2 regions of the Pseudomonas sp. MH10 genome follow, and region 2 is predicted to be linked to the other one. Evidence: predicted binding sites of a transcription regulator. Region 2 holds the regulator's gene; the other holds the start of a gene.
The links. Region 2 encodes FliA, which starts transcription of late flagellar genes. Its sites were predicted from a motif close to CTAAAGTTTNNNNNNNNNNNGCCGNTAA; they were not measured.
Positions count from the first base shown of each region.

Region 1: the regulator FliA is predicted to act here: its motif matches at 1,925-1,952, upstream of motA (flagellar motor stator protein MotA).

Region 1 is NZ_CP133783.1:3,146,784-3,151,269, forward strand. Features, by position in the region: gene motB (flagellar motor protein MotB) at 1-1,002, opposite strand, end outside; gene motA (flagellar motor stator protein MotA) at 1,006-1,857, opposite strand; gene RHM59_RS14060 (HDOD domain-containing protein) at 2,065-3,600, shown strand; gene rhdA (thiosulfate sulfurtransferase) at 3,784-4,486, shown strand, end outside.
Region 2 is NZ_CP133783.1:234,212-238,697, reverse strand. Features, by position in the region: gene RHM59_RS01070 (protein phosphatase CheZ) at 1-198, opposite strand, end outside; gene RHM59_RS01065 (chemotaxis response regulator CheY) at 218-592, opposite strand; gene fliA (RNA polymerase sigma factor FliA) at 848-1,588, opposite strand; gene fleN (flagellar synthesis regulator FleN) at 1,585-2,418, opposite strand; gene flhF (flagellar biosynthesis protein FlhF) at 2,531-3,859, opposite strand; gene flhA (flagellar biosynthesis protein FlhA) at 3,871-4,486, opposite strand, start outside.

The DNA.
Region 1 (4,486 bases), 2.7 Mb from region 2:
TCCATCTTCAAAAATGTTCAGTTTTTGCCGAAGTTCATGGGGCTGCACAGGTTCTTGGGGATCAACCGGAGCCGGTGTGGCTGAAGCGCCGGGGGCGCCGGTCGGTGCAGACCCATTGGCTGGCGCAGGCGGCGCTGTGTTGTCCGGCGACGGGGACACTGTCCCTTCGATACGCTGTTGGGCTTTCTTGGTCAGCACAATAATGTCGATGCGCCGGTTGACTGCGCTTTGCGGATGCTCCTTGTCATACAAGGATGACGAGGCATAGCCCACAACCCTGGCCACCTGCGGCTCCGGATAACCACCCGCGACCAATGCTCGACGCGCAGCGTTAGCTCGGTTCGCCGACAATTCCCAGTTACCATACTCGCCGCTCACTGCGTAAGGGGTCGCATCGGTATGGCCGCTGATGCTGATCTTGTTCGGCACCGTTTTAATGGTGTCGGCCATGGCCAGGAGGATGTCTTCGAAATAGGGCTTCAAGCGAGCACTGCCGATGTCAAACATCGGCCGGTTATCGGCGTCCATGATCTGGATGCGCAAACCGTCCTGAGTGATCTCGAACTGGATCTGGTCCTTGAATTTCTTCAACTGCGGATTTTCATCGACCTTGGTTTGCAGCTCTTGCAACAGCATATCCAAGCGTTCTTGCTCAACTTGCTCCGCCAGCGTTTCAGACTGGTCAGTTTCGGTCTTGATTTTATCCGGCTGCGGCTCGGACTTGACCTCGGGGTTGAGGGTCTTGTCCGGCGCCAGCGCGGGCGAGCCGCCTAGATCGATAATGTAGGGTGTACCGCTTTCGGTGAACCCAATAGGGTCTTTGAAGTAACCGGCAATCTGGATTTTCTGCTGGGGCGTAGCGGAGGACATCAGCCACAGCACCAGAAAGAACGCCATCATTGCCGTCGCGAAGTCGGCGAACGCGATTTTCCACGCGCCGCCGTGGTGCCCGGCGGCGTAACGCTTGACGCGCTTGACGATTATCGGCTGGTTATTTTCCATGACTCAGCGACCGCGAACCGCTTGTTCAAGCTCACTGAAGCTAGGGCGGTGCTTGGGGTACAAAACCTTGCGACCGAATTCTACCGCCAGCGAAGGCGGCATGCCGGACGCTGAAGCGACCAGCGAGGCCTTGATGGACTCGAACACATTGAGTTCTTCCTTGGCGTCGTGAGCCAGGGAAGTCGCCAGCGGTCCAAAGAAACCATACGCAGCAAGAATACCGAAGAACGTACCCACCAGCGCCGCACCCACGTGCATACCGATAGCCGCCTGATCGCCGTCAGCCAGCGATGCCATGGTCACAACGATACCAAGAACGGCGGCGACGATACCGAAGCCGGGCATGGCATCGGCAATACCAGTCACTGCGTGCGAAGGATGTTCCAGCTCTTCCTTCATGCTTTGCAGTTCCATGTCGAACAAACCTTCAAGCTCGTGCGGCGCCATATTCCCTGACGACATGATCCGCAGGTAATCGCAGATGTAATCGGTCATACGCGCATCTTTGAGCACGGAGGGATATTTGGCGAAAATCGGACTGGCCGAAGCGTCTTCGATGTCACCTTCAATCGCCATCATGCCTTCGCGGCGGCTTTTGTTGAGAATTTCGTAGACCAGGCCCAGGATTTCCAGATAAAACGTGTGCGAGAAGCGAGAGCTGAACATCTTCAGCGACTTCTTGACCACATGCAGAGTCATGTAGCCGGGGTTGGCCTGGAGGAATGCGCCAAGGGCGGCGCCCCCGATGATCATGACCTCGAAAGGTTGGATCAATGCTCCGATCTTGCCGTGGGACATGACGTATCCGCCGAGAACGCTCGCGAAAACGACAATAATGCCGATAATTTTAGCCATATAGAGAGAGTTCTTACTGAGTCGGGTTCGAGATCATGAGTGGAAGTTCTTGAAACTCTTCTTCTACTTATCGGCGTAAGTGCGCCAGACTATAGCCAGTTCAGGCGAAAAGCCAGTTCGACCCTTGTAGCAGGGTGCTCGCGCTGACATGCCATGCATGCCGCATCCGATAATGTCCTAAACGATTAGCTGTACAGGCCGCCTGCAATGCCACCAGAAACTTCAGCACCGCTTCCCGTTCCGCGCACCCTTGATGCATGGCACAAACAGTTGGACGGGATTCGCCTGCCGGTACCCATTAATAGCCACACTCAAGTGCTGAGTGCGCTCGGTGATAGCCGCCGTTCGCTGCGCGATATCGCCGAGTTGATGCAGGAAAGCCCGTCGCTGGTTCTCAGCGTCTTGCGCGAGGTCAACCATCACAGCATTGGCTTGAGCGAGCCTGCGGAAAGCCTCGAGGTGGCTATTAATCGTCTAGGTCTGAAGCGCACTGAAGAACTGCTGCAACGTTTGCCTGCGCTGGAAATAGAGGATATCTCGCCGAGCTTGCGGCAATTCCAGATGATCAGTCAGCACGCGATGCAGCAAGCCAACGGGCTGTTCGCCGGTCGTCTGGCGCGGCTTTGGCAGGACATTCATTGGGGCAGCCTGCTGTTTTTATCGCCGCTCTGGCCAATGGCCGTTGCACACCCAAAGCTGCTTGAAGAATGGGAGCTGCGGGTGATTCACAAAGGTGAGTCGGCGCGCATTGTCGAAAACGCATTATTCGGCGTAAGCCTGCTCAAGCTGTGCCAAGTGCTCGCAGTGGCCTGGCGGCTGCCAATATGGGTAACTCAGGGCTACAGCGCGCTGATCAACGAACGCCGACTGTTGGTCAAGTCGCTGCATATTGCTCGCGACCACCTTAATCCACTGCGACAACGGCAACGCCTCGACGCTGACCCCGAACTGCGCCGCTGGCTCAACCAGCCTGCCAATACGATCCTGCTCGCCAATGGCATCGCATTGTCTGCACAACAAGCCTGGGACGGTCCGCACAGCCTGCGCTGGCAGATGCTGACCAGCCTGTACCTGCAAGTCTCGCTGGATGACGTGCAGCAACAAGTCCACCAACAAGCGGTACAAAGTGCTCGAAAACACTTCGCGACGGGGCTCTGGCACCCTGCCGAAGCACTCATATGGCCTGCGGACACACGGCGAATTCATCGCGGCCTGTTACCCGCACCGCCGCCTTCGGCCGAAGCGCTGCATTTGTGGCGAAAGTATTGCACTGAGTTACTGGAAGAGCCGAGCCGCTTCAACAATGCCATGCACCTCACAACGCTTGCCCGAGACGCACTGGTGGCCTGCGGCATGCAGCGCCTGATGCTGCTGATGATTGACCGCAATATGACGGTTTTGCGTGTTCAGCAAATTGCCGGCTTGGACAAGGACGCCATGCACCTGACCTTGGACATTGCTGAGAGCACGGTATTGCAACGCTTGCTGGCTCAACCGACCCAATTGCGTCTGACGCCTGCCAACACCGCTCAATTTTCGGCGCTGCTGCCCGTCAGGCTAAAAAGCCTGTTCACCGGCGAACACTTACTGTTGCGCTCGCTCAGCAGTAATGAGCGGGTGGTCATGCTGGTGTTCGCGGATCAGGGCGGCGGGCCGTTCTCGGAAATCAGCGTCCAAGCATTCGGCAAAACCTCGCAATGCATTGAGCGGGCACTGAGCAGCTTCAGCAGCCGCAAGGCCTGACCGCTTAAATAGCTGACCCTCTGTAGGCGCGAACTTTTTCGCGATGCGGTTTACCTGACACACCGCGTGAACGCCTTCTTCAACACATTGGCTCTACAGGGATTTAGGTCCGCCCCGCGCGGCATCGCAGACGAAGCGGGATCTCGTACGCTACAATTCGCCTCTTTTTTCTGGAGACCTCACATGTCTGAATTCTCTAGCTTGCCGTTAGTCATCGAGCCCTGCGACTTGCTCTCCCGTCTTGACGCGCCAGAGTTGATCCTCGTCGACCTGACCAGCAGCGCTCGCTATGGCGCCGGACATATTCCAGGCGCACGTTTTGTCGACCCAAAACGAACCCAGCAGGGTCAAGCTCCAGCGCCGGGGTTGCTGCCGTCGCACGCCCAACTGGAAGTGTTGTTTGGCGAGCTAGGGCATAATCCCGACGCGGTCTATGTGGTCTACGACGACGAAGGCGGCGGATGGGCCGGACGTTTCATTTGGCTACTGGATGTCATTGGCCACTCGCAGTACCACTATGTGGATGGCGGTCTGCACGCTTGGCTGGGTGAACAACTGCCTCTGTCGACCGAGGTCCCGGCGAACGTCGGCGGCCCTGTCCCTCTGACCTTGCACAGCGAACCCACCGCAACCCGGGAATATTTGCAAAGCCGTTTGGGCGCGACTGATCTGGCTATCTGGGATGCGCGCGGACCCACCGAATACTCTGGCGAAAAAGTCCTTGCGGCCAAAGCTGGCCACGTCCCAGGGGCAGTGAACTTCGAGTGGACTGCTGGCATGGATACGTCGCGCAATTTGCGAATCCGCAAAGACATGCCGCAAATTCTCGAAAAGCTCGGCATTACTCCGGACAAAGAAGTAATTACCCACTGCCAGACCCACCATC
Region 2 (4,486 bases):
ATTGACGATCGCACTGTGCAGCTCACGGGTCAGTTTGCCGACTTCCTGATACAGACCTCGGTCGCGAGTCTGGTTCAGCTCATGGATCAGTTGCACCGCGTCGCCAAATCGGCCTTTTTCAAGACTTTCGACCAACTCGTGTGCGTGTTTCTTCAGGGTCGACTCGAAGTCGGCCTGGGTTGAATCTGTGTGCTCCATACAGCCCCCACGGCGGACATCAGCTATTGACGCGCTCGAAGATCTTTTCGATCTTTTCTTTCAGCACTTGGGCCGTGAAGGGCTTGACCACATAACCGTTAACACCGGCCTGAGCGGCTTCGATGATTTGGTCACGTTTGGCTTCGGCCGTTACCATCAATACTGGCAAGTGCTTGAGACGATCATCGGCGCGCACATGGCGCAGCAAATCGATACCGGACATGCCAGGCATGTTCCAGTCAGTCACCAGAAAGTCGAAGTTACCGCTTTGCAGCATGGGCAGCGCGGTAGTTCCGTCGTCCGCTTCTGCCGTGTTGGTGAACCCAAGGTCACGCAACAGGTTTTTAATGATCCGCCGCATCGTTGAGAAGTCATCAACGATGAGGATTTTCATGTTCTTGTCCAATTCGACCTCCAAGCAGTCTTAAACGCATTCAGCACCTGAATACGCTGTTCAATCAAAACCGGCACAGCACATATAGGCTGCACGAAAACGACGACGGGCTTGGTAAATCAACACGCCGGAATGGACACAGAAAGTCTAAAGGACTCTCTGAACGGCTTCCGCCTAGTCTTATGCTTCGCACGCAACGCTTTGCACAGCCGGCTTACAGGCAACTCGTCACCACCAGGGGTCACGCCTTGCCCATCAACGCGCTCGCCATTCTCCCAAACGCCCTCGCAAACGAGCTGCGCACTGGCTGTGTAACTGGCTGACCCGCGATTCGCTAACCCCCAATACTTCACCAATTTCTTTGAGGTTCAGCTCTTCGTCGTAGTACAGCGCCAACACCAGTCGCTCACGCTCCGGCAAGTTGGCTATTGCATCCGCTAACGCTGCCTGGAAGCGTTCATCCTCCAGATCGCGTGACGGCTCAAGCTGAGCGCTTGCGCCATCCTCATGCAGCCCTTCATGTTCGCCGTCCTGTAAAAGATCGTCGAAACTGAACAACCGGCTGCCCAAGGTATCGTTCAAAATCCCGTAATAATCATCAAGACTCAATTGGAGTTCGGCCGCAACTTCGTGATCTTTAGCGTCACGACCTGTTTTAGCTTCAATTGATCGAATTGCGTCACTGACCATGCGTGTATTGCGGTGCACTGAACGAGGGGCCCAATTGCCCTTTCGCACTTCATCGAGCATGGCGCCACGGATACGAATCCCGGCATAGGTTTCGAAACTTGCGCCTTTGGTGGCGTCATATTTGGTAGACACTTCTAGCAAACCGATCATGCCGGCTTGGATCAAGTCTTCAACTTGTACGCTGGCTGGCAGGCGTGCCAGCAAGTGATAGGCAATGCGTTTCACCAGCGGCGCATACCGCTCGATCAGCTCGTACTGGGAGTCCTTGGACGCCTTGCTGTACATGCGATAGCCGCTGGCTGTCATAGGACTGGTCCTGCACTCGTCTGATGTACGAGCCGTTCAACGAAAAATTCAAGGTGTCCGCGCGGGTTGGCCGGCAATGGCCACGTGTCGACTTTCTGCGCGATGGCCTTAAAGGCCAGGGAACACTTGGAACGAGGAAATGCTTCGTAAACTGCCCGCTGCTTTTGCACGGCCTTGCGCACACATTCGTCGTAGGGCACAGCACCGACGTATTGTAAGGCGACGTCTAGAAAGCGGTCCGTGACCTTAGTCAACTTGGCGAACAAATTGCGCCCTTCCTGAGGGCTTTGCGCCATGTTGGCCAGCACTCGAAAGCGGTTCATGCCGTAATCGCGGTTCAGCAGCTTGATCAACGCGTAGGCGTCGGTAATCGACGTGGGTTCATCGCACACCACCAGCAGCACTTCTTGAGCTGCGCGCACGAAACTGACCACTGACTCACCGATCCCGGCCGCCGTGTCGATCACCAGCACATCGAGGTTGTCACCGATGTCGCTGAACGCCTGAATCAGCCCGGCGTGTTGCGCAGGCGTCAGGTGAACCATGCTCTGAGTGCCCGAAGCCGCTGGCACGATACGAATCCCGCCAGGGCCTTGGAGCAACACGTCGCGCAGTTCGCAACGCCCCTCGATCACATCGGCAAGGGTTCGTTTGGGTGTGAGGCCAAGCAAGACGTCGACGTTTGCCAGACCCAGATCAGCGTCCAGCAACATGACGCGTCGGCCAAGCTCTGCCAGCGCCAGTGAGAGGTTCACTGAAACGTTTGTCTTACCGACGCCACCCTTGCCGCCAGTTACTGCGATGACCTGTACGGGATGCATGCTACCCATTTTAGTTCTTTACCTTGACTTGCTTAGACCGAGGCCACATCAGTGATTGCGCGTGCGTTGCATGAACAACGTCGGCGCCACCCTTGATGCAGGTACATTCCAATGTCTTGCCCTACCCAACCCGCTTGTTCGGGCTGTGATAAAGATCCGCGAACATATCCGCCATAGCTTCTTCGCTTGGCTCTTCCTGCATTTGCACACTCACCGCACGACTGACCAGCTGGTGCCTACGTGGCAAATGCAAGTCGTCCGGTATTCGCGGTCCATCCGTGAGATAAGCCACCGGTAACTCATGGCTTATTGCCAAACTCAACACCTCTCCCAGACTGGCAGTTTCGTCCAGTTTGGTGAGGATGCAGCCCGCCAGCCCGCAGCGTTTATAGCTGTGGTATGCAGCGGTTAGAACCTGCTTCTGACTGGTAGTTGCTAACACCAGATAATTACGTGCTTTGATACCGCGACCCGCGAGACTTTCCAGCTGCATTCGCAGAGCCGGATCGCTGGCTTGCAGACCGGCGGTGTCAATTAACACCACGCGCTTGCGCAACAGCGGTTCCAACGCCTGGCCCAACGACTGGCCAGGATCGATGTGGGTGACGGATACATTGAGGATCCGGCCCAGGGTTTTAAGCTGTTCCTGAGCACCAATTCGGTAGCTGTCCATGCTCACCAGAGCGATGTTTTGCGAACCGTATTTCAAGACATAACGCGCGGCCAGTTTCGCCAGGGTCGTGGTCTTGCCCATACCAGCCGGCCCTACCATCGCAATCACGCCGCCTTCTTCCAGCGGCTCGACATCCGGGGTCACAATCATCCGCGCCAGGTGCGCCAACAACATGCGCCACGCCTGACGAGGCTCTTCAATTTCAGTGGTCATCGCCAACAGGTCCCGGGACAGCGGACCCGACAAACCGATGCGTTGCAGGCGACGCCACAGGTTGGCCTGTTGTGGACGGCTGCCTTGCAGCTGATTCCAGGCCAGCGAACCGAGCTGTACTTCGAGCAATTCGCGCAGACCGTTCAGCTCCGAACGCATCGATTCGTAAGCTTGCAGCCCGATCATTGGCTCGCTGGCGGCGCTTGCCATCGGTGCAGCAGCACGTCGAGGCTCGTCGAACGTCGGTTCGATGTGCGTTTCACCAGCTTCCAGAGACGCGCCCGTGAACAACTGGCGATTAATCAACGAATCGTTGTCGCCACGCGAACCCAATTCAGCTTGAGCGGAGACGATGCGCGATTGAGTTTTGCGCAACTCGTCTTCAAGCTCGATGTTCGGTACACGCGGTGCCAACGCGGAAAGTTTGTAATCCAGGGCAGCAGTCAGCTCTACGCCACCAGCGATTCGGCGGTTACCAATGATGGCGGCGTCAGCGCCCAGCTCATCACGAACCAGCTTCATGGCTTGACGCATATCGGCGGCGAAAAAACGCTTAACTTGCATGACTCACTACCTCAGCCGTTTGGCCCGACAGTCGCGACGATCGTGACTTGTTTGTTGTCGGGAATTTCCTGATACGCCAGCACATGCATGTTCGGTACAGCCAGCCGTCCAAACCGTGACAGCATTGCGCGAACCGGTCCTGCGACCAACAAAATCACCGGTTGCCCCTGCATTTCTTGGCGTTGTGCAGCATCTATCAAAGAACGCTGGAGCTTTTCAGCCATACTTGGCTCAAGAAGAACGCCCTCTTCCTGACCCTGACCAGCCTTCTGAAGACTATTGAGCAATATCTGTTCCAACCTTGGCTCAAGAGTGATAACAGGCAGCTGCGGCTCAATGCCCACAATGCTTTGCACGATTGCGCGGCTCAATGCGATACGCACGGCGGCCACCAAAGCGGCGGTATCTTGACTCCGAGGGGCCGCATTCGCGATCGCTTCGGCGATGCTACGAATATCCCTGACGGGAACCTGTTCTGCCAACAAGGCCTGCAGCACTTTGAGCAATGCAGAGAGCGACAGAATTCCCGGGACCAACTCTTCAGCCAGTTTTGGTGATCCTTTAGCCAGCAATTGCATTAACTGCTGAACTTCCTCATGGCCAATCAGCTCATGGGAATGCTTATAC